One region of the Mesorhizobium huakuii genome, then DNA from elsewhere that is predicted to be linked to it. Evidence: riboswitches for the same ligand, from Rfam matches in the RefSeq annotation. Region 1 holds a riboswitch; each other region holds the start of a gene.
What was found. A riboswitch is a leader RNA that binds a small molecule or an ion and turns the genes downstream of it on or off. The one in region 1 is predicted to bind cobalamin.

Region 1 (5,179 bases):
CGCGATTGCGCGGATGCTGATGGGTTTCGAGTGAATCGAGAAGTTCGCGCGCCGATGCCGCGATGGCCTCGACGGCGTGGTCGAACGCATGCTGGTTCTGTTTCGACGGGCGTGTCGTTCCGCTCAGCTTGCGGACGAACTGAAGGGCCGCGTCGCGCACTTCGTCATTGGTTGCCGGCGGATCAAAATTGAACAGGGTCTTGATGTTTCTGCACATCGCTTCCGTATCTCCTCTTGTCCAAGGCGCCATATCAACGGCGACGAACTCTATCCTCAAACACGATGATGTCCAAAACTCGGTGAACGGCTTGCGCCTCATTCCGCGTCGAGCGGCTCGGTTCCGACCGGCTTGCCGTCGCGCGACAGCCTGATCTTCTCGACCTTGTCCTCGGCGGCCTTCAGCAGCCGATCGCAATGCGCCTTCAGCGCCTCGCCGCGCTCATAGATCTTGATCGACTGGTCGAGCGGCACGTCGCCACGCTCCAGATCATCGACGATCTTTTCCAGTGCGTCGAGTGCCTGCTCGAAGCTCATCGCCTTGACGTCTTCGTTGGTCTCAGCAGCCATCATTCATCCTTTCATCAGTCGCCCGACATGGGCGGCGACCGAAAATGCCAGTCCCTGCAGATCGTAGCCGCCCTCGAGCAGGCTGACGAGCCGGTTGCCGCTGTGGCGCGCGGCGCGCTGCATCAGCTGGCCTGTCGCCCAGTCGAAATCATCCTCGGTCAGATTGATCTCGGCCAGCGGGTCGCGGTGATGCGCGTCGAAACCAGCCGAAATGATGATCAAATCGGGCGCGAAATTGTCGAGCGCCGGCAGCACCCGGGACAGGAAGGCATCGCGAAACACCTCGCCGCCGGTCTGTGGCGCCAGAGGCGCGTTGACGATGTTGCCGGCGCCGGTCTCGTTCTTCGCGCCGGTGCCGGGATAGAGCGGCATCTGGTGCGTCGAGCAATAGAGCACTGAAGGATCGTCCCAGAAAATATCCTGCGTGCCGTTGCCGTGATGGACATCCCAATCGACGACGGCAACGCGCTCGGCGCCATGCTTCTTCTGCGCGTAGCGGGCCGCAATCGCCGCCGTGTTGAAGAAGCAGAAGCCCATCGCGGTGCTCTTTTCGGCATGGTGGCCGGGCGGGCGGGCGGCGACGAAGACATTGTCGGCGCGGCCGGCAAAGACGTCGTCGACGGCAGCGTTGGCGGCGCCGATCGCGGTGATCACCGCCTGCCAGCTCTTTGGGCTCGCGGTGGTGTCGGCATCGATACGGGCAAGGCCCTCTTCGGGAATGGCGGCGCGCACGCGGGCGACGAAATCGGCGGGATGCGCGTAGAGGATGGTCGCTTCATCGCCCTCCGGCGCCTTGACGCGATCAAGCGCAGCAAAGGTCTCGTCATCGAGCACGCGCTCGATGGCGCGCAAGCGGTCCGGCCGCTCGGGGTGACCGGGCGGGGTGATGTGTTCGAGGAAGATCGGATGGGTGTAGAGACGGGTTGTCATGCTCCCTATCTAGTGCCCCGGCGCTGCGATGGCCATGCATTGCGGCTCGATCGCTGGGGAAAATCACGCCTGCGTCCATTGGCGTCGCTGCGGGGATTGGCGCCGCGGCGGCTTCGGCGTAAGGTCGCCGCCACTGCCTGGTGCTCGCCGCAAGCGGGAGAATCGGGAACACGGTTGAATTCCGTGGCGTGCCCAACGCTGTGAGGGGGACCGCGCCGGTAAATGCCACTGTCGATGACGGGAAGGCACCGGACGCGGGTTGATCCCAAGCCAGAAGACCGGCCTGGCAGGCATCGTCATCCGCATGGTCAGGCGGGTGACATCAGAGTGACGTGCGTCCAGTTGGACGCACAAAGTACGCTCTGACGATGTGAAACCATAGCAATCGCAAGGGGACAAGCGATGCCGGAAGATATGACCGCTCCTATGGGCGACGGATTTGACCAAAGGGCGCGCGACGCGGTCTATCGCGCGATGTTCACGCGGCGCGATGTGCGCAGCCATTTCCTGCCCACAGGGCTCGACGACGAGGTGCTGGCACGGCTGCTGCTTGCCGCGCACCATGCGCCATCGGTCGGCTTCATGCAGCCGTGGAATTTCATTGTCATCCGCGATGCCGCGCGACGGGCTGATGTGCGCGACCTGTTCCTGGCCGCGCGCGAACAGGAACTGCCTGAAATCGAGGAAGAACGGCAGGCGCTCTACCGCAAGCTCAAGCTGGAAGGCATCTGCGAAAGCGCCCTCAACATCTGCATCACCTGCGACCGCCGGCGCTCGCAGGGTTCGCCGCTGGGGCGCTGGCACAATCCGGAGATGGATCTCTACAGCACGGTCTGCGCGGTGCAGAATTTCTGGTTGGCAGCGCGCGCCGAAGGCATCGGCGTCGGTTGGGTTAGCATCATTGAACCGCAAGCGCTGAAAAGCCTGCTGTCCATTCCCGAGCATGTAACGCCGATCGCCTATCTCTGCGTTGGCCGGGTTTCCGAGTTCGCACCGAAACCGGACCTTGAAACGCATGGCTGGGGTCGGCGCCTGCCGCTGCCCGAACTGATCATGAGCGAGACCTTTTGCGGGCAAGGCGAGGCACCGCTCAAGTTAGCTGTGGCGCACCTCAACACCGTCGCCTGCGCGCCCGCCGATCAGCGCGTTGCGCCGGCCGTGCCCCAGCGCGAGCCGCCGAAGGAGGCCAGCGCCTTGTCCTTCAATTCCCGGAATTTCGACGACGCCTCGGCCAGCCTGATGTCCCAGGCCGGATCAGGCACCTGGCCGGCGATGGTCTTGAAATAGACCTGCATCAGGCAAGCGATGGCGAAGGGCTCGATAAAGGCCGCCTTGAAGGCCCAGGCGAAGACGATAGCGAGCACGAAGGCCCAGCCGGCGAGTTGGCCGGGCATCATGAATAAAATGGCTGCGGCCGGAGCCAGCATCAGCAGGAAGATGACGAAGGAAACGCCCCACATGATGACCGCCAGCCAGACGGCGTTCTTGACCATGGTCTTGCCGTTCTGGGCATAGAGCACCACGCCCTGACGCGCCGTTTCGAAGGGCGAGGACGAATTGATGCGGATGTTGTAGCCGAGGATGATCTCGTCGACATAGGTCAGCGACAGGCGAATCACCGTGTTGATGAAGGAAACAAGGCCGCTCAGGCCCGGAATGGGCAGGAAAGCGGCGATCCCGCCGAGCAGGCCGGTGATGGCGCGAATGGCGCCCTTGACCAGCTGGTCGACGACGAAAAGGATGTTGGCCTCGGCGAAACGCTCCGTCACGACCTGCCGGGCATAGGCGATCTGGTTCTGGCCGTCGGGGACATCCCGGCCGTCGATCAGATGGACCATGACGGCGATATGGCCGGCCTTGACGACATAGAGAATGTATTCCCGGATCCAGTAGACGGCGATCGAGACAACGCCGAAGCCGACCACGCCGCCCCACAGGGCGAAGGACATCGGTCCATCGGGATCGGTGGAGATATTGCCGACACCATAGCCGACGGAAGCGCCGGTGCCGGTCGCCACGATGTAGGCCAGCGTGATGCCGAAATAGATGATCATGCGAAAGACAATGAAAGGCCAGGTCCGCATCATGATGGACACCGACCTGCCGATCTCGAAATCCCACATGCCCGAATCTCCCCTCAGAGATGGCTGCAGAGGATGCGCTCACCCCGAAGATTGTCAATCGTGAGCAGTGGCCAGCGGAGCGCCCGACGGGGATTTCAGTTCTGTTGCGAAGCTGGTTTTCTGAGCAGGCCCTCGAGCAGCTGCTTGAACGCCGCCACCACTTTTCTCGACGTCGCTTCCGGGTCGTTCGAATTGGCGATCCGCTGCGCTGCCTGGCTGCTCGCACCGTTGATCAGCCGTGCCGCGGTCTCGGGGTCGACGCCCGGGACGACCACCCCTTCCCCCTGCAGCGCGGTCAGATGATCGGTCATTGAACCAACGCAGGCATTGGCATTCGACCATTGTGCCGGATCGCCCAGCACGGCCGGACCGTCCCGGAACATGATGCGCTGGATTTCCGGCTCCAGCGCCATTTCGATATAGGTTGTGCACTCGTCGACGAAATGTTGCCAGCGGGTCGGCGCTCTCGACGCGACCTCATTCACCCTGGCCGCCATCTCGCCGTCGATTTCGGCGATAACCGCTTCCAGCAGTCCCTTCTTGTCGCCGAAGTGGTGATAGAGGGCGCCGCGTGTCAGTCCGGCGGATGCGGTGAAATCATCCATCGACGCCTCAGCATAACCAATCGTGCCAAAGGCCTGGCGGGCCGCGGCGATCAGCTTGGCGCGCGTCTCGGCGATCATTTCCTTGCGGGGTCTGTGCATTTCCGTCTGGTCCTATTCACATACGTTCCGTATGCCAATTGACATACGTCGCGTATGCCCTATCTAATCCTCATACGCTACGTATGTAATTGTCGAACCGGCCTTTGTCGAGGAACCACCATGCAAAACCCCTATTCGGAAATCTTCCGCGCCCCTGGAGCCAAGGGCTTTGCAGCCGCAGGCTTCATGGCGCGCCTGCCGATCGCCATGGCTCCGATCGGCATCGTGGCGATGCTGTCGCAGACGCGCGGCGAATACTGGCTGGCGGGTGCTGTCTCGGCGACATTCGCGCTGGCCAACGCTTTCCTGGCACCGCAAATATCAAGGCTGGTCGACCGCCTGGGCCAGACGCGGGTTGTCGTGCCCACGACAATCATCTCCGTGCTCGCGTTCATCACGCTGATTGCCGCGGCCAATCAGGACTGGCCGACTTGGACATTGTTCGTGTCGGCGCTGCTGGCGGCGGCCATGCCCAGCATGCCGGCCATGGTGCGCGCGCGCTGGACCGAGCTCTTCCGGGGCCGACCGGAGATGAACACCTCATTCGCCTTCGAATCGGCGGCGGACGAACTGGTCTACATCGCCGGAGCATCGCTGTCGGTGGGCCTGAGTGCCGCCCTGTTTCCCGAAGCGGGCATGCTGGCGAGCACGCTGTTCCTGGCCTTGGGCTCGACGGCGTTCATCCTGCAGCGATCGACCGAGCCGCAAGTTCGTCCGGCGGGCCATGGCTCGGACGGCTCGGCGATCCGCCTGCGGCCGGTGCAGATCATCACCTTCGCCCTGATCTTCATCGGTGCGACCTTCGCAACGACGGAAGTCAGCACCGTCGCGATCACCAAAGAACTCGGCCAGCCC
Region 2 (5,179 bases), 2.3 Mb from region 1:
TGGCCTAACCTCACCCCTCGTGAGTTCGCTCTCGAAGGGGAGGATGGGAGCCGGGCTACAACAGGTTCGCGCCTTTCCTCTCCCCCGTCGATCGGGGGAGAGGTGGCTCGGCGAAGCCGAGACGGAGTGGGGGTCGACCAGCTCGGCAGTCGCGTTTTCGCACCCGCCGGGTCGCGCTTGCCTGTCTGAGACCGCGCGTTCGATAACCGCCTTCCCCCAATCCGTCGCTGCTTCGCAGCGCCACCTTCCCCCTCCGGAGGGAAAGGAAGGGAGCCCCGCTGGGAGCGTTTGGCGACCTGACTTGAACGCTTACCCACAAAGGGGACAACAGATCTCAAAACTCGATCCCCTGCTGCGCTTTCACGCCCGCCGAAAAATGGTGCTTGGTCACGCCCATCTCGGTGACCAGATCAGCGGCCTCGACCAGCGCCGGCTTGGCGTTGCGGCCGGTGACGACGACATGCAGGCCTTCGCGCCGCGCTTTCAGCGCCGCAACCACCTTTTCGAGATCGAGATAGTCGTAGCGCAGCGCGATGTTGAGCTCGTCGAGCACGACTAGGCTGATCGACGGATCGGCGATCAACTCCAGCGCCTTGGCCCAGGCAGCCTCGGCCGCCGCGATGTCGCGCTTCAGATCCTGCGTCTCCCAGGTAAAACCCTCGCCCATTGCATGCCAGACGACGCGGTCGCCGAAGGCAGCAAACGCATCCTTCTCGCCGGTGTGCCACTTGCCCTTGATGAACTGGACGACGCCGACGCGCTTGCCATAGCCGAGCATTCTGAGCGCCAGGCCGAAGGCGGCCGTGGTCTTGCCCTTACCCGGGCCGGTGTTGACAATGAGCAGCCCCTTCTCGACCGTCTTGCTGGCCACCTCGGCGTCCTGCACCGCCTTGCGCTTGGCCATCTTGGCGCGGTGGCGCTCCTCGTCCTTATTGTCGATGTCGGTCATGTCATTTCACCTTGAGCGGCAGCCCCGCCACCATCAGCAGCACCGTATCGGCAATCGCCGCGACCTGCTGGTTGAGCCTTCCGGCATCATCGCGAAAACGGCGCGCCAAGGCATTGTCCGGCACGATGCCTTGCCCGACTTCGTTGGACACCACGAACCAGGGCCCGCGTGGCCGTGACAGCACATCCGCCAGCCGCCGGCATTCGGCTCCAACGTCGTGATCGGCCAGCATGTGATTGGTCAGCCACAGTGTCAGGCAGTCGACCAGCACCGGCTGGTTGTCGGGCAAGGCCTCGAGCGCGCCGGCGAGATCGAGCGGTGCGTCGATAGTCATCCAGCCCTCGCCGCGCCGCGAGCGGTGCAGCGCGATGCGCTCGCGCATTTCGCTGTCGTAGGCCTCAGCCGTGGCGATATAGGCCCATGGTGACGGCAACGCCGTCGCCAGGGTTTCGGCATGCGCGCTCTTGCCGGAGCGCGCGCCGCCGATGATGAACGTCAGCTTGTTGCGATCAGGCAAAGCTGTCGCGCAGGCTGGTCGCGGTGCCGGTGAAGCGTCCGCGCACCACGCCGACGACGGCGCCGAGCACCAGCCAGAACACCAGGTTGGTCACCGTCACCGCCACCACGAACTGGTGATGCAACCCTTCCGGAATCGCCGTCTCGAAGCTGTCGGGCTGTGGCGCGCCGACGATGTGCGGGGCAACGATCAGCGCCACGGCAAGGATGGCGAGCGGCAGTGACTTGCGGAACGCGATCAGGCCGAGACCAGCCGCGGTTGCCGCCACCGTTGCCCACCACCAGATCTGGCGCGGCAAGAGATCGGCCGCCGGCATGGCCGGCAGTTCCGGCGGTAGGCCGAGACCAGGCGCCAGCGTGAACACGGCAAAGCCGGCCAGGCCCCAGAATACGCCCTGGCGCCAATTGCCGATGCCGCCGGCGAATTCCGAAACCGCGACCAGGATCAGCGCGAAGCCGATGCCGGTGACGATATTGGCAAGCACGCTGAAGGCGAAACGCTCGAAACCGTCTGCCGGCGCCCAACCCTCGTCTTTCGCCGGAGCAGTCACTTCAGCCGGGGCCGGCGCCGCAGTGCTCATGGCATTCCCCGCCGGGGCGGCCGTACTCATGGCAGTGGTATCCGCCGCGGCCGGGGCCGCGGCATGGTCGTGCTTATGGCCGCCGCCGGCCTGTTCGTAGACTTCCGCCTTCAGGATCAGCGGCACAGTGGCATAGGCCTGCATGCAGGCGAGGATGACGCCGGCCACGAGCCCTGCGATCGCCGCGATGAACACGACGTTGCGAAACAGGTTCATGATGTCAGATCCTGGTCAGTGGCAGGGAAACGCCATCGAATGGCGATAGTCGTGAGCCGCATTGTGGACCGCATCGATATGCGAAAAGCCGACAAAGCCCATCACGAAAATGCCGAGCAGCGCGGCGAGCGCCAGCTGCATGAAGCGCGACTGCGAGGAGACGGAGGCGCCGAGGGAGACGGAAGCGGTATTCATATCTTGTCCTTTCACCCTCCACCCGAGGGCCTGTCAGTTTTGCCGTCGTCGGCAGGTCTCCTGGCTCGCGGATCAGCGCCCTTCTCCACCTTCCCGAAGACGAATCTTCAGTGGCATATGGAGAGGACTACCGCACACAGTTGCGGGGGCAGCCACGGCATTGGGCAAGAATTTCGCCCGCACCGCATTCCCTCTTGGCTCCAAAACGGAACCGACGACTGCATGACTATAGGGAAAATCACGACACGCGGCAAACCAAATTCCGCCGGCAAACAGCGCGATTGCGCCATGCCGTCGCGAGGCGCGACAATTGACAATTCTCCTGGCCGGGTGTCGGCTGGCATCTTCACTGGAAGCCAGCCATGCAGCCCATTGCCAGCGAGCGCGCCCCCTACAACGGCCTGACCCAGGCCGAACCGACGCTGCCTTCATCGGCCTATTGGGATGAAGCAGCCTATCAGCGGGATCTCGATGCCATCTGGTACAAAAACTGGCTGCTCGTCTGCCGCGAGGCCGATCTCGCCCAGCCGCTTGCCTTCCGCCGATTCCGCATCGGCACGCAGGACATCATCGTGCTGCGCGACGACACCGGCGCGCTGCGCGCCTTCCACAACACCTGCCGGCATCGCGGCTCGCAGCTTTGCCAGGAGAGCGAGGGCCGGCTGAAGGCGCGGCTGATCACGTGCCCCTACCACGCCTGGTCCTATTCGCTGCGCGGCGACCTCGTGCGCGTGCCGTCGAAATCGTTGCCTGATGGTTTCGACAAGGCCGACCATCCGCTCTACCGCGTCGCGCTCTCGGTGTGGCGTGGTTTCGTCTTCATCAATCTGCAGGAGGATGCGGCGGGCTCCGCGCAGGCCTCCTTCGACCCGGCCTCCGGCAATCTCGGCAACTGGCCGCTGGAAACGCTGGTCTCAGGCCATGTGCTGCGCAAGGTGATGCACTGCAACTGGAAGATTTTTTGGGAAAACTTCAACGAGTGCCTGCACTGTCCGGGCGTGCACAAGGACCTGTCACGGCTGGTGCCGATCTACGGCCGCGCCTGATGAGCCGGCACGATGACCCCGAATGGACGCGCCATGCCGACAATGACGCGCCGGAATTTTCCGGCGGCCTGCGCGCCGGGGCCGAGACCTGGTCGCGCGACGGCAAGACGCATGGGCCGGTCTTCTCAGGCCTGACGCCAGCCGAACGCGCCGCCGGCCAGACCTACGCCACCAGCCTGCCCTCGATGTTCATCGTCGGTCATGTCGACTATGTCAGGACCGTGCGCCTTGTGCCGCTCGGCCCGGAGCAAACCGAACTTGTCGCCGAATGGCTGTTTACCCCCGAGGCCCTGGCCACGACCGACATCGACAACATCGTCGCCTTTGGCACGCAGGTGCTGGAAGAGGATGCGGCGATCTGCGAGGTCAACCAGAGGGGCCTGCGTTCGATGCGTCACACCGCCGGCGTGCTGATGCCCGAAGAGTACGACTTGCACCGCTTCCACAACTGGGTGCGCGAGCAGCACGCGGCGCTTTCTGCCTGATCCTCACAGGGACTTCGGCAGGTAGCGCCACGTGACAAACCCGCAAACCGCCGCCAGCAGCCCGAGCGTGACGAACACCGAGCCCAGTCCAAAGAAGGCCAGCACCACCGAATAGACCAGCGGCGGCGTCAGCTCGGAAAAGTCGAGATAGGTGCGGTAGACTGCCGCCATCTGCGCCCGCTCATAGGAGCGCACCGAGCGCATGAAGGCGGTCGAACCCAGCGCATCGAGCGCGATGGTGAAGAAGGCGCCACACAGCAGGAAAGTGCCGGTGAGCAGCGGCACGCTCTCCCCGACAGCACCCGCCGCCAGAAGCATTGCCGACATGGCGAAATAGGCAAATGTCATGGTGCGCCGGCCGCCAAAGCGTTGTCCGGCCTTGCCCCAGAAGATCGCCATGAACAACAGCGCGTTGCCGGCCGAAACCAGAAGACCGCCGGCCAGCTTGCCCTCGCCGGTGATCACCATGAACAGCGGCCCATAGACGAAGAACGTCGTCCAGAAACAGGAGCGGCCGAAGGCGATCAGCCAGGCAAGCCTCAATCTGGGCTGCGCGACGAAGCGGCCGATATTGGCGAGCGGATTGGCCGGCCGTGTCTTGCCGGGCCGGATCGAAGGGTTGTCGCCAAGCCGATAGGTCCAGAACAGCGCCAATAGCGCCAGCGCGAACACCGCCACCGCACCATGCGCGGCATAGATGCCGAAGCGCGTGTAGAGGAAGATGCCGAGCGTCGGCCCGCCGGTCCAGGCGAGCATCGACCACGCCATGCGCAGCGATTCGGCCTGCATGAAGTCGGTCTTGCGGATGTGGTCCATGATGTAGAGGTTGAGCGTGATCGAGAGCGCACTAGCGCCCATCACACGGCACAGCATGCCGGCCAGTTGCCCGGCCAGCGTGTGGGTAACGAAGAACAGCGAGCCTATTGCAAGGAGGCAGGCGCCTGCCGTGTAGACCCAGCGCCGGGCAAAGCGGCGGATCAGCATCGGCATGAACAAGGTCACGGACAGGCCGAGCAGCGCCACGATGGTGTAGAGGATCGAGACGATCTGCTCATTGTGCAGAATCTCGTAGGCCTGGATCGGGATGACACTCGACACCGTGGCGCGGGCGAAGGATTCGACCGCGTAGAGCGAGGCGAAGGTGCGCGCATCCGCGGCCTTGAGGGCCGGAAGCCAGATCGGATGGCGGAC
Region 3 (5,179 bases), 1.5 Mb from region 1:
CCTCGTGGATGGGGTCCACGATGATCAAATCGGCGAGGTCGTCGTGAATGCTCACATCGAGCGGCTCGCTCGTGGCGGCAAGCTCGGCAGGCAACTCGCCCGGCAGCGGTTGCGCCGCCGTTTCCGAAGGCACCAGCAAACCCAGTTCGAGCAATTGCGATATGAAGTGTTCGAGTTCAGCCGCGCCGAGTGTCGAACCGCCGGCGGTCAGCCCGATCAGGGCCCGGGCATCGATCCCGGACGCGAGCGCCTGCCAGACCCTGCTGCCGGAATCGGAAAAGCCGAAATATTTGCCGTTGGCAAGGTTGAGCACCACGGCCTCGCCATCGAAGGATTCGAAGACGATGTCCCTGCTCGCAACCGCATAGGCGTCGCAATCACGTGTCATTGTTGCCCCGCTTCGCAATCCCCGCCCACCCGCAGGATCGCGTCCACTGACAACGCCTGTAAACGCTCGGTTCTTCGTTGGCAAGGTAAGCGGAGCCGGCAAGACTCCAGCCATTTGGGGGCCGGCTGGGAGCGCGAGCCGATCACGCCTCTATTTCGAGCGCCGACAGCGGCTTCGAGCAACAGGCGAGGATGAAGCCGTCATCGATCTCGTGATCGAGGATGCCGCCATTGTGGCTCATCTCGACAGCGCCGGAGACTTTCTTCACCTTGCAGGTTCCGCACAGGCCGAATTCGCAGGCTGCGGGGATCCGCACGCCCGAAGCGCGCGCCGTCTGCAGCACGGTCTGGCCGGCGACGCATTCCGCGTCGACGTCCGAAAGCGCGAAGCGGATCGGTGTTGCGGCTTCGACGGGAACAGCCACACTGTCCGGCGCAGCGAACGGCGCCGGGATTTCCTCCACCATCGGTGCGGCAAAGCTCTCCTGGTGGTATTTCGTCATGTCGAAGCCGGCGGCCTCCAGCATGCCGCGCACGGCGCGCATGAAAGGGTCCGGACCGCAGCAGAAGATTTCGCGTTCGCGGAAATCGGGCGCCAGCAGCGGCAGCCGGATGGCGTCGATGCGGCCCATATGGCCGTACCAGCCCTCGCGGCTCGACCGCTCCTCGATCATGAAGCCGAGCGACAGGCCGGGCATATGACCGCCGAGCAGTTCAAGCTCCTTGCGGAAGATGATCTCTTCGGCGCGCCGGGCGCAATTGACGAAGCCGACATCTGTCCACGGCGCGCAGTCGTTCAGCCAGCGCAGCATCGACATCATCGGCGTCACGCCGGAACCGGCCGAGATGAACAGATATTTGGCCGCCGGGTGGCTGTGCAGAGAAAAGTCGCCATTCGGCCCATAGGCCTTGACGTGCGAACCGGGCTTCAGGTGATCGAACATCCAGCGCGTGCCGATGCTGCCGGCCTGCGCCTTCACCGTCACCGCGATCGAGAACGGCCGCGACGGTGACGACGACAGCGTATAGGTGCGCATCAGCGGCCCGTCCGGCGTCGGCAGTTCCAGCGTCACGAACTGGCCCGGCTTGTAGCGGAACCAGGTCTGGTTGTCGGAGCGGAAGGTGAAGGTCTTGACGTCAGGCGCTTCGTCGCTGACGCCGATCACTTCCAGCACCTGCAGCCTGTCGTTCCAGGGCGCCATCTGGTCGAGATGGCGATAGAGGCCAAGATCCGTCATCGCATTCATCCCTCAACCTCTCAAGCAACGCTGCGCAGCGCCGGCCTGCCGTCGTCGGCAAGGCGCGGGCCGATGAAGCGCGCATACCAGTCGACAAACTGGATCACGCCGCCCTCGTGCAACTCGGAATAGGGGCCGGGCTCATAGGCCGGCGACAGGATGCCGAAGGCGTTCTCCTCGACGATGCGGCGATCCTGGTCGTTGGTCTCGGTCCAGACATGGGTGAGCTCGGCAAGATCGTAGTCGACACCTTCGACCGCATCCTTGTGGACCAGCCATTTGGTCGTCACCGCCGTTTCCGTCGCGCTGATCGGCAGCACGCGGAAGGTGACGGCATGGTCGATGAGGATATGGTTCCAGGTCGTCGGGTAGTGATAGTGCATCAACGTACCGATGCGGTCGGCCGACACGCTGTCGGAGAGGTTCTTCTTCACCGCCCGCTTGCCGGTCATCGTGTAGCTGACCGCGTCGCGCAGCAGCGGCGCCCTTGTGGCGCGGAATTGCCCGGCCGGGTCGATGCGGAACTTGCTCGGCAGGCCGGCCGCCTCGCATTTGGCCCAGTGCGCCAGCATCTCCGGATCGCTGTCGGCGCCTTGCACGCCGGTCACCGTCGGGGCTTCCGGGAAGGTCTTGCACAGTTCCGGGTGATTGCCGGCGCAATGGTAGCACTCGCGGTTGTTTTCCCAGACGAGCTTCCAGTTGCCCTTCTCGACGATCGTGCTCTCGAAGGCGATCTTTGCTTCGCTCAAGCGGTGCGGCTTGAGATAGGGTTCGATCATCGCCCGCATCGGCGCGAAGTCCGCCGCCTCCTTGGCCAGGCAGATGAAGATGTAGCCGGCCACGCTTTCGCAGGCGACCGGCTTCAGGCCGAACTGGCTCTTGTCGAAACCATCTGCCATCTGGCGGGCAAACAGTAACCTTCCGTCCAGCTCATAGGTCCACTGGTGATAGGGACAGACCAGCTTGGCGGCCATACCCTTGTCGGTGTTGCAGACGCGGCTGCCGCGATGGCGGCAGGAATTGTGGAAGGCATTGATCTTGCCCTGCTGATCGCGCACCAGCACGACCGGATAGTCGCCGATCTGCACGGTGATGAAACTGCCGGGCTTCGGCAGTTCGCAATCATGGCCGATGAACAGCCAGTCGCGATACCAGATCAGCTCCATGTCGAGCTTGAAGAAATCGGGATCCGTGTAGAAGGGCTGCTCGAGTGAGAAACCCTCTCTGCGGCTGTTCAAGAGCCTCAGCATATCGTTGCGCGCATCCATGTCCTGTCCTCTTCGTTCAAGGACTGACTATGGTGGTGATTGAGGAAGGATCGACCGCACGCCGGCTCGCGCCGGATATGCAGCATCCGCCTCTTGACCGCCCACCGCGATCAGTCGAGTTCAACTATCTCGGGCTGGTTTCCGGGCTCTGGAGTGTCCTTGCGGACGGTCGCGACACCTTCCCAGGCTTTCGCCCAGTGGTCTCCCGTTGCGACTTGAACTCCACCACCGTTGCGGGGGCAGCGCCGGACTTTGACCGGCTTCCCAATTCTCCGCCCCGTCGTCACGAAGCGGCACCTGAGATGGCCTGATCTAATCACGACAGCGGATGCGACATCGGCATGAAAGCGACATCGCATCCATGTGGCGCGACACGCATGCGAAACGATCGGGTCAAGGCGGCAGTCACGAAAATCGTCGCGGTCACGGCTGTACCTGCTGTCAGAATCGACCCGGAACGGGCGCTAAAAAGGTTAACGGTATCGAAAAGTAACTATTAGCAGATTCTAAAATCGAACCGAACGGTTCGTTTCTGTTGACGGTGCGTGCAGGACGGTGTGAACGCTGAGGCTCCGATACAGTTGGTGATCGCAGCGCTGGTTTGCCTAACAGTTTGATATCAAAAACAAAAATATATGGCCAGGAAGGCCTTGGCACAATTTCAAGTGGTGGATTCTTGGTCCACACGGAACAACTTCGTGATTGGAAACGGCTGGCTGGCTTTCCCACATCGGGGCTGTCCGAACGACGCGATTTTAATCCCAAGACACGCCGCTAGACGGACAGAAAAATACTGGAGTGCCCAAAATGAAAAAGATTGTTCTCACTGCCGCTGCCCTTCTGGCCATTTCCGGCAGCGCCTTCGCTGGTAGCGACCACTATGGTTCGAATGCCGCTGCAGCCGCGGCTGTCGACAGCCAGCACACCGCTTCGACCAAGAAGTCGGAACCGGCTGCTCAGGCGCCTGTTCAGGGTGCTGACCGCAACCTCTTCGGCAACAACTAACAGCCGATCCCGGCCAATGGCGGGTTTTTCGCCCGCCGCTCCGGCCGACCTCAAGAAATTCAGGAGACCTAACATGAACAAGTTCATCATTGCTGCCGCCGCCGTTCTGGCCATCTCCGGCAGCGCTTTCGCCGGCAGCGACAACTATGGCTCCACCGGCGCCAACCAGGCTGCCGCTGCTTCGAACGACAGTTCGTACACCGCTTCGATCAAGAAGTCGGCTCCGGCCACTCAGGCGCCTGCTCAGCAGGGCGCTGACCGCAACCTTTTCGGCAACAACTAACAACCGGTTCGCAGCGGGACGGCGGGCATACCCGCTGTCCCGGCGAAATCCAGAAATTCAGGAGACTTGAAATGAAGAAGATCATCCTTGCCGCCGCCGCCGTTCTGGCCATCTCCGGCAGTGCCTTCGCCGGCAGTGACAATTATGGCTCCAATGCCGCCAACCAGCCTGCGGCGACCTCGGTTGACAACTCGCGTACGGCTTCGATCCGCGGCAACGGCTCGCCCGTCTACAAGCTGCTCAATTCGTCGGGCGACGCGCAGAAGTCCGCGCCTCAGGGCAGCGACCGGAACCTCTTCGGCAACCACTAACAGCCGAAGCTAATTTTCCAAAAAGAGCGGCGGGCCTGGCCCGCCGCTCTTTTTTCGATCCGAAGCCTCAGGCCGCCTTTGCTTCCGGCTTTTGCAGCGCGAAGGAATGTCCGTCCGCATCGAAGATATGCAGGTCCTCGGCATTGGCGCTCAGCCGCAATGTCGAACCGCGCTTGACCTCGACATTGCCGGGCAGCTTGGTCACCAGCGGCAGGTCGGCACGGCCGATGTCGACATAGACCAGCTGGACCTCGCCGAGCTGCTCGACATAGTCGACCGTTCCCTCGAACAGATAGTCCGCGCCGGTGGCGACCATGAGGTCTTCCGGCCGCACGCCGAAGCTTACCGCCGCACCCTTCGCCGAGGCTGGCGTCGAGATCGGCACGGTCGCCTTGCGCCCGCCGACATGGCTGACGACAGTCGGGTTTCCGGTCTTGTCGATGGTCGCCGGCAGGATGTTCATGGCCGGCGAGCCGATGAACTGGGCAACGAACAGATTGCCGGGCTTCTTGTAGAGGTCCATCGGCGTGCCGACCTGTTCGATATGGCCGTCCTTAAGCACCACGATGCGGTCGGCCAGAGTCATTGCCTCGACCTGGTCGTGGGTGACGTAGATCATGGTCGTGGCGGGCATCGATTCCTTCAGCTTGGCGATCTCGATGCGGGTGGCAACGCGCAGGGCGGCGT
Region 4 (5,179 bases), 510 kb from region 1:
CCCTGAAAGCGCACCGGATTTATGCCCAGGGGCAAGAAGCATCAGAACGCTTCCGGATGCATCGCCTTGGCGATCTTGGCGATCGCCTCGATGTTCGCCGGTCCAGTTGTCAGTTCGGCATAGCGCAGCGCCACAAAGCGCTCGTTCTTGACCGCGTCCGTTTCCTTCATTGCCGGATGCGCCTTCAGGAGCTCAAGCAATTTCTTGTAGCCGCCGCCGTCCTGGTAATCGAGCAGGATGAGGAATTGCGGATTGCGCGACGCCACGGTTTCCCAGTCCGTATTGCCCCAGCTGGTGTCCATGTCGGCCATGATGTTGTCGCCGCCGGCTGCCGTGATCATGGCGCTGGGGATGGCGAATTTTCCGGCGGTGAACGGCTTGTCCTCACCGGAATCATAGAGGAACACCCGCGTCCCCTTGGCGCTGCCGACCTTGGCGGTGATGTCAGCCAATTGCGCCTTCCAGCCGGAGACAAGCTTTTCCGCGTCCGCCTCCTTGCCAAAAATCTTGGCGAGCTTTTCGACGTCGCCATAGAGCAGGTCCATCGAGGCGGCGGGGCGGTTCTTGTCGAGATGGACGCAGCTCTCGGTCAGCACCAGCGTCTTGATGCCGTGCGGGGCTAGCGTGTCGGGCGTCACGTCACCGCCCGGCTTCATGCCATAGTACCAGCCGGCGAAGAAGAAATCGGGTTCGACTGCGACGAGGTTTTCGAGCGTCGGGTATTTGGGCGCCAGTTCCGGGATGGAGCCCTGTTCGGCCTTGAATTCGGCGCCGACCTTGTACCATCCGGTGATGCCGGTCAGGCCGACAATTGACGGCTGCAGCTTCAGCGCGAAGGCCATCTCGGCCATGTTGAGATCATGGATGACGGCGCGCTTGGGCGGCGCATCGAAGGTCAGCGGTTTGCCGCAGCTATCGACGGTGACGGGGAAGGCGAAGGCTGTTGAGGCCAGCAGCGAGAAGACAAGCGACAGAGCGAGACGTTTCACGGATTTTGCTCCTTGGTTGAACAGTGTCGAATGACGGATGGGTTTCGATCAGGAAGGGGGTGCGGCGCGGTTCGGAACATCGAACACCGTCAGTTCGCGGTCCTCGGTCGGATGGCGCAGGCGAAACACGTCGACGCCGAAAATCTCGCGGATCAGTTTCTGGGTCAGCGCCTTGCGCGGCGCGGCCAGCGCATGCAGCCGGGCTTCGTTCATCACCGCGACCCTGGTGGCGAACGGCGCCACCAGAGCCAGATCGTGCAGCACCGCGATCACCGTCATGCCGAAGCCGGCCACGAGTTCGAGCAGCTCGCCACGGGCGCGCGGGTCGAGATGGTTGGTTGGCTCGTCGAGGAACAGCACTTTCGGTTGCTGTGCGATGGCGCGCGCCAGCTGGGCACGCTGGCGTTCGCCGCCTGACAGCGAGCCGATGGCGCGGCCAAGCAGCGGCAACAGGCCGGTCCGGCGAAGCGCGTCGACGACGATGTCGCGTTCCTCGCTCCTGCACCTCAATCCGGCATGCGGAACGCGGCCAAGCTCGACATAGTCGATCACCGCAAGCCGCGGATCGGGCTGGTCGGTCTGGCCGACGACGGCGATGTGCAGGGCCCGTTCGGCGGTCGAGATCCTGTCCAGACGGCGTCCGCCAAGCTTCACCTCGCCCGCACTTGGCCGGAGCATGCCCGACAGCATGCGCAGCAGCGTGGTCTTGCCGGCGCCATTGGGGCCGATGATGGCGAGACGATCGCCTGATGCCACCGACAGGCTGACCGCATGGACCAGATCCCGGCCGTTCGCCGTCGCGCAGAGGTCGCGGGCTTCGAGAAGCGGCATCGTCATCGGCTGTTGCCCGCAAACTTGCCCGGCCCGGGGATACGGGCCAGCGTCTTGCCCGCCAGTCGCGGCGGACGTTGTCCGGAATTGCACCAGCCGTCAGCGAGCGAGGCGTATAGCCTTGCAAATCGCACGAGATCACCGGCGTCGGCCTCGGCGTCGATGGAGCCGAAAAGATAGGAAGCCTTGCCCGGCGCCTGGAAGGCCACCGTCAGCGGCCGCGCGCAGCCCGCCATGCACTCGACGCCTTCGATCGTGAAGCCATGCGCCACGGCGGGCTGATGATGGGCCGAGAGCCGGGAGCGCAAATCGGCGCACAGGCTTTCGCCCGACCTGATGCCGGTCGGGACGTCACGGCAAAGCGTGCACACGATGATGCGATGATCGATGGAGCCGTCCAACTTTCCGTCACTTTCCAAAACTGGCGACGGAAGGATGTTGGCGAGCCGGCCGACAAGACCGACGTCCACGTTTCCTCCCGGCACACCCCGTCCGGTCAACTCAGTGATGGCAGGTCTCCTGGCTCGCGGGTCTCGGCGCAATCCTGCCTTCCCAGCCTTGCCGGCCAGTGGCATTTCGGATCTTGCTCACCGCTTACAGTTGCGGGGGCAGCCACGGTCTCGACCTTTGAGGGTCTCACCGTGTTCCCTTTTCACCCCTTGCCTTTCGGCGCGGGGACCATCACCGGGCAATCGTAGTTTTGCCCCGGACGCATCGCAACGATTCTTTTCGACTGGTCCTGTCACCATCGTGGCACCAGCAGCCTGCGACCTCGTCAGAGAAGGCGCATACAACATCTCCGTCTGTTATGTAATAACAGAACTGTTAAAGACATATCCTCTGCCGCTGTCAATCCCTTGCCACCACCCTTCGAGTGCCGGAGAAGGTTGCGAACGTAGACAGGGCGGGTTCGCGTGAACCCGCCCTGGATCGGATGGTCTACAGGCAGACGGGCTTACTTCCCCGCCAGCTGCTTGGCGTTCTCCGGCGTGATCGCGGTCGTGTCGACGGTGACCGTCGTATCCACCGAAGTAGCGCAATCGAGCAGGATCTTCTTCGACATCTCGATCGCTTCCTTGGCGCCCGTCGGATAGGTGAAGGTCGCCGCCCAGTCGCCCTTGGCCACCGCCTCGATGCCGCCTGCCGGGCCTGGCAAGCCGTCGGTACCGATGATCTTGACCTGCTTGCCTGCGCCCTTGGCGGCAAGCAACGCGCCGGCCGCCATCATGTCGTTCGAGGCGTAGAGCACCTTGATATCGGGATGCGCCTGGAGCATGGCCGAGAAGGCGGTCTGGGCTTTGTCCGGCACCCAGTCGGCGGCCTGCTCGGCCACGACCTGGATCTTGGCATTCTCCTTGACGCCGTCCTTGAAGCCGTTCAGCCGCTCCACTGCCGGCGTCGAGCTCGGCAAGCCTTCCAGCACCGCCGCCTCGCCGCCGTCCGGCAGCAAGGTCTTGGCGGTGTATTTTCCGGCTTCGAGCGCGATCTTGTAATTGTCGCCGCCGATGAAGGCAGTGTAGTCCTTGCCGGGATCGCCGACCGTCTTGCGGTCGAGCTCGATGACAGGGATGCCGGCATCCATGGCGCGCTTCACTGCCGGCGTCAGCGGTGCCGCCTCGAAGGGCGAGATCAGCAGCAGATCGACTTTCTGGGTGATGAAGTTGTCGACCTGCGAGGTCTGCGTGTTGACGTTGCCGGCGCCGTCGGCGATCTGCAGCGTAAAGCCCGGTACTTCCTTGGCCGCCGCCGTCAGCTCGTCATTGACATGCTGGCGGTAGGGCTCGGCATTGTTCGCCTGCGAAAAGCCGATGATGAACTGGCCGTCCTTGGCGCAGGCCTTGACCAACGGTTCGGCAGCCTGGGCGGCTCCCGCAATGCACAGGCCAGCGCCTGCCAGAAGCATGGCGTGAAGCGCGCGCCTCGTTCCTTGTCTTATGGTTTTCATACTCACTCTCCTCCTCGTCGGGCCGGGGGCCAGACCTTGGTTTGACTTCAACTTGCTGCCGCTTTCCTCCTAACGACCCAAACCCTCGCGGCGGCGAACGAGGGATTGAAGCACTGCGGCCAGCACGATGATCGCGGCGGTCGCGAGCAACTGCATGGCGGGCGTGATGTTGTTGAGCTGCAGGATATTGGCGAGCGCGCCCAGCATGATGGTGCCGGCGACGGTGCCCACCATCGAGCCGGCGCCGCCGAACAGGCTGGTGCCACCGATGACCACGGCGGCGATCGCGGTGAGTTCGTAGCCCATGCCGTCATTGGCGCTGCCGAAATTGAACTGGCCGGCATGCACGATGCCGGCAAGAGCGGCGGCAAAGCCGGTGATGGCATAGACCGAGATCTTCACCATCGAGACAGGCACGCCGGAAATGCGCGCCGCGCGCTCATTGCCGCCGACGGCAAAGACATAGCGGCCGAAGCGCGTGGTGTTGAGCACGATCGTCGCGATCGCGGCAAAGACGATGAAGACGATGGTGGCGACCGGCACGGTGTTGTTGAACAGCCGCTCGCCGAGGATCGCAAACACCGGCGGTGCCAGGCCCGGCCCGTCGCCATAGGAAATGTTGATGTATTGGTTGCCCGACACGACCAGCGCCAGGCCGCGCGCCGCCTGCAGGCCGGCGAGCGTGACGATGAACGGCTCCAGCCGGAACCGGGTGGAGATGGTGCCCTGGATCGCGCCAAAGACGATGCCCATGACGAGCACCGCGAGGATGGTGGGAATGAGCCCGAAACCGCCCGAGATCATCATCGATGCCGTGACGACGCTGGACAGGCCGAGCACCGCGCCAACCGACAGGTCGATGCCGGCGGTGATGATGACGAAGGTCATGCCGATGGCGATGATGCCGGTCTCCGACACGGCGCGCACGATGTTGGCGATGTTGTCGGGGTCGAGGAACAGTATCTGGCCATGCCGGCGCGGTGAGAAGATGATGCCGCCGATCGCCACCACGACCAGGCCGATCAGGCTCTGGAAGCGCACCACCAAAGCGAGCGGATCGCGATGCACCGGTGCCGCGGCCACCGGACCGCTTGCCTCCGAGATCTTCTGTTCAGACATCAGGCCTCCCTGCCATTTGCCGCGTCAAGCACCGTGTGCTCGTCGACGCCGCCGATGAATTCCGCCACGTTGCGCCCTTCGCGCAGCACGACGATCCGGTCGCACAGACCGATCAGCTCCGGCATCTCGCTGGAGGCGACCAGGATGCCGAGCCCTTGCGCCGCCAACTGCCTGAGCCGCGCGTAGATTTCGCCCTTGGCACCGACGTCGACGCCGCGAGTCGGCTCGTCGAGCAGCAACAGCCGGGGATTGCCGAGGATCTCCTTGGCCAGCACCACCTTCTGCTGGTTGCCGC

Region 2: another riboswitch for cobalamin. It lies ahead of HB778_RS00220 (CbtB domain-containing protein); the one in region 1 lies ahead of bluB (5,6-dimethylbenzimidazole synthase).
Region 3: another riboswitch for cobalamin. It lies ahead of HB778_RS17155 (aromatic ring-hydroxylating oxygenase subunit alpha); the one in region 1 lies ahead of bluB (5,6-dimethylbenzimidazole synthase).
Region 4: another riboswitch for cobalamin. It lies ahead of HB778_RS26195 (DUF1636 family protein); the one in region 1 lies ahead of bluB (5,6-dimethylbenzimidazole synthase).

Annotation. Positions count from the first base shown of each region.
Region 1 is NZ_CP050296.1:4,911,786-4,916,964, reverse strand. Features, by position in the region: gene HB778_RS23645 (DUF2277 domain-containing protein) at 1-217, opposite strand, end outside; gene HB778_RS23640 (exodeoxyribonuclease VII small subunit) at 316-567, opposite strand; gene HB778_RS23635 (histone deacetylase family protein) at 571-1,497, opposite strand; cobalamin riboswitch at 1,619-1,798, shown strand; partial or broken gene bluB (5,6-dimethylbenzimidazole synthase) at 1,900-2,481, shown strand; gene HB778_RS23625 (hypothetical protein) at 2,637-3,620, opposite strand; gene HB778_RS23620 (TetR/AcrR family transcriptional regulator) at 3,716-4,324, opposite strand; gene HB778_RS23615 (MFS transporter) at 4,445-5,179, shown strand, end outside.
Region 2 is NZ_CP050296.1:44,444-49,622, forward strand. Features, by position in the region: gene cbiB (adenosylcobinamide-phosphate synthase CbiB) at 1-8, shown strand, start outside; gene cobO (cob(I)yrinic acid a,c-diamide adenosyltransferase) at 335-949, opposite strand; gene cobU (bifunctional adenosylcobinamide kinase/adenosylcobinamide-phosphate guanylyltransferase) at 951-1,466, opposite strand; gene HB778_RS00215 (CbtA family protein) at 1,459-2,262, opposite strand; gene HB778_RS00220 (CbtB domain-containing protein) at 2,278-2,457, opposite strand; cobalamin riboswitch at 2,491-2,688, opposite strand; gene HB778_RS42695 (aromatic ring-hydroxylating oxygenase subunit alpha) at 2,820-3,503, shown strand; gene HB778_RS42700 (SRPBCC family protein) at 3,503-3,988, shown strand; gene HB778_RS00230 (MFS transporter) at 3,992-5,179, opposite strand, start outside.
Region 3 is NZ_CP050296.1:3,449,498-3,454,676, forward strand. Features, by position in the region: gene HB778_RS17145 (PqqD family protein) at 1-388, opposite strand, end outside; gene HB778_RS17150 (hybrid-cluster NAD(P)-dependent oxidoreductase) at 531-1,625, opposite strand; gene HB778_RS17155 (aromatic ring-hydroxylating oxygenase subunit alpha) at 1,646-2,893, opposite strand; cobalamin riboswitch at 3,009-3,209, opposite strand; gene HB778_RS17160 (DUF680 domain-containing protein) at 3,701-3,898, shown strand; gene HB778_RS17165 (DUF680 domain-containing protein) at 3,972-4,181, shown strand; gene HB778_RS17170 (DUF680 domain-containing protein) at 4,253-4,492, shown strand; gene HB778_RS17175 (ABC transporter ATP-binding protein) at 4,560-5,179, opposite strand, start outside.
Region 4 is NZ_CP050296.1:5,426,041-5,431,219, reverse strand. Features, by position in the region: gene HB778_RS26210 (FecCD family ABC transporter permease) at 1-42, opposite strand, end outside; gene HB778_RS26205 (ABC transporter substrate-binding protein) at 42-989, opposite strand; gene HB778_RS26200 (ABC transporter ATP-binding protein) at 1,038-1,826, opposite strand; gene HB778_RS26195 (DUF1636 family protein) at 1,823-2,290, opposite strand; cobalamin riboswitch at 2,313-2,518, opposite strand; gene HB778_RS26190 (substrate-binding domain-containing protein) at 2,776-3,765, opposite strand; gene HB778_RS26185 (ABC transporter permease) at 3,835-4,884, opposite strand; gene HB778_RS26180 (sugar ABC transporter ATP-binding protein) at 4,884-5,179, opposite strand, start outside.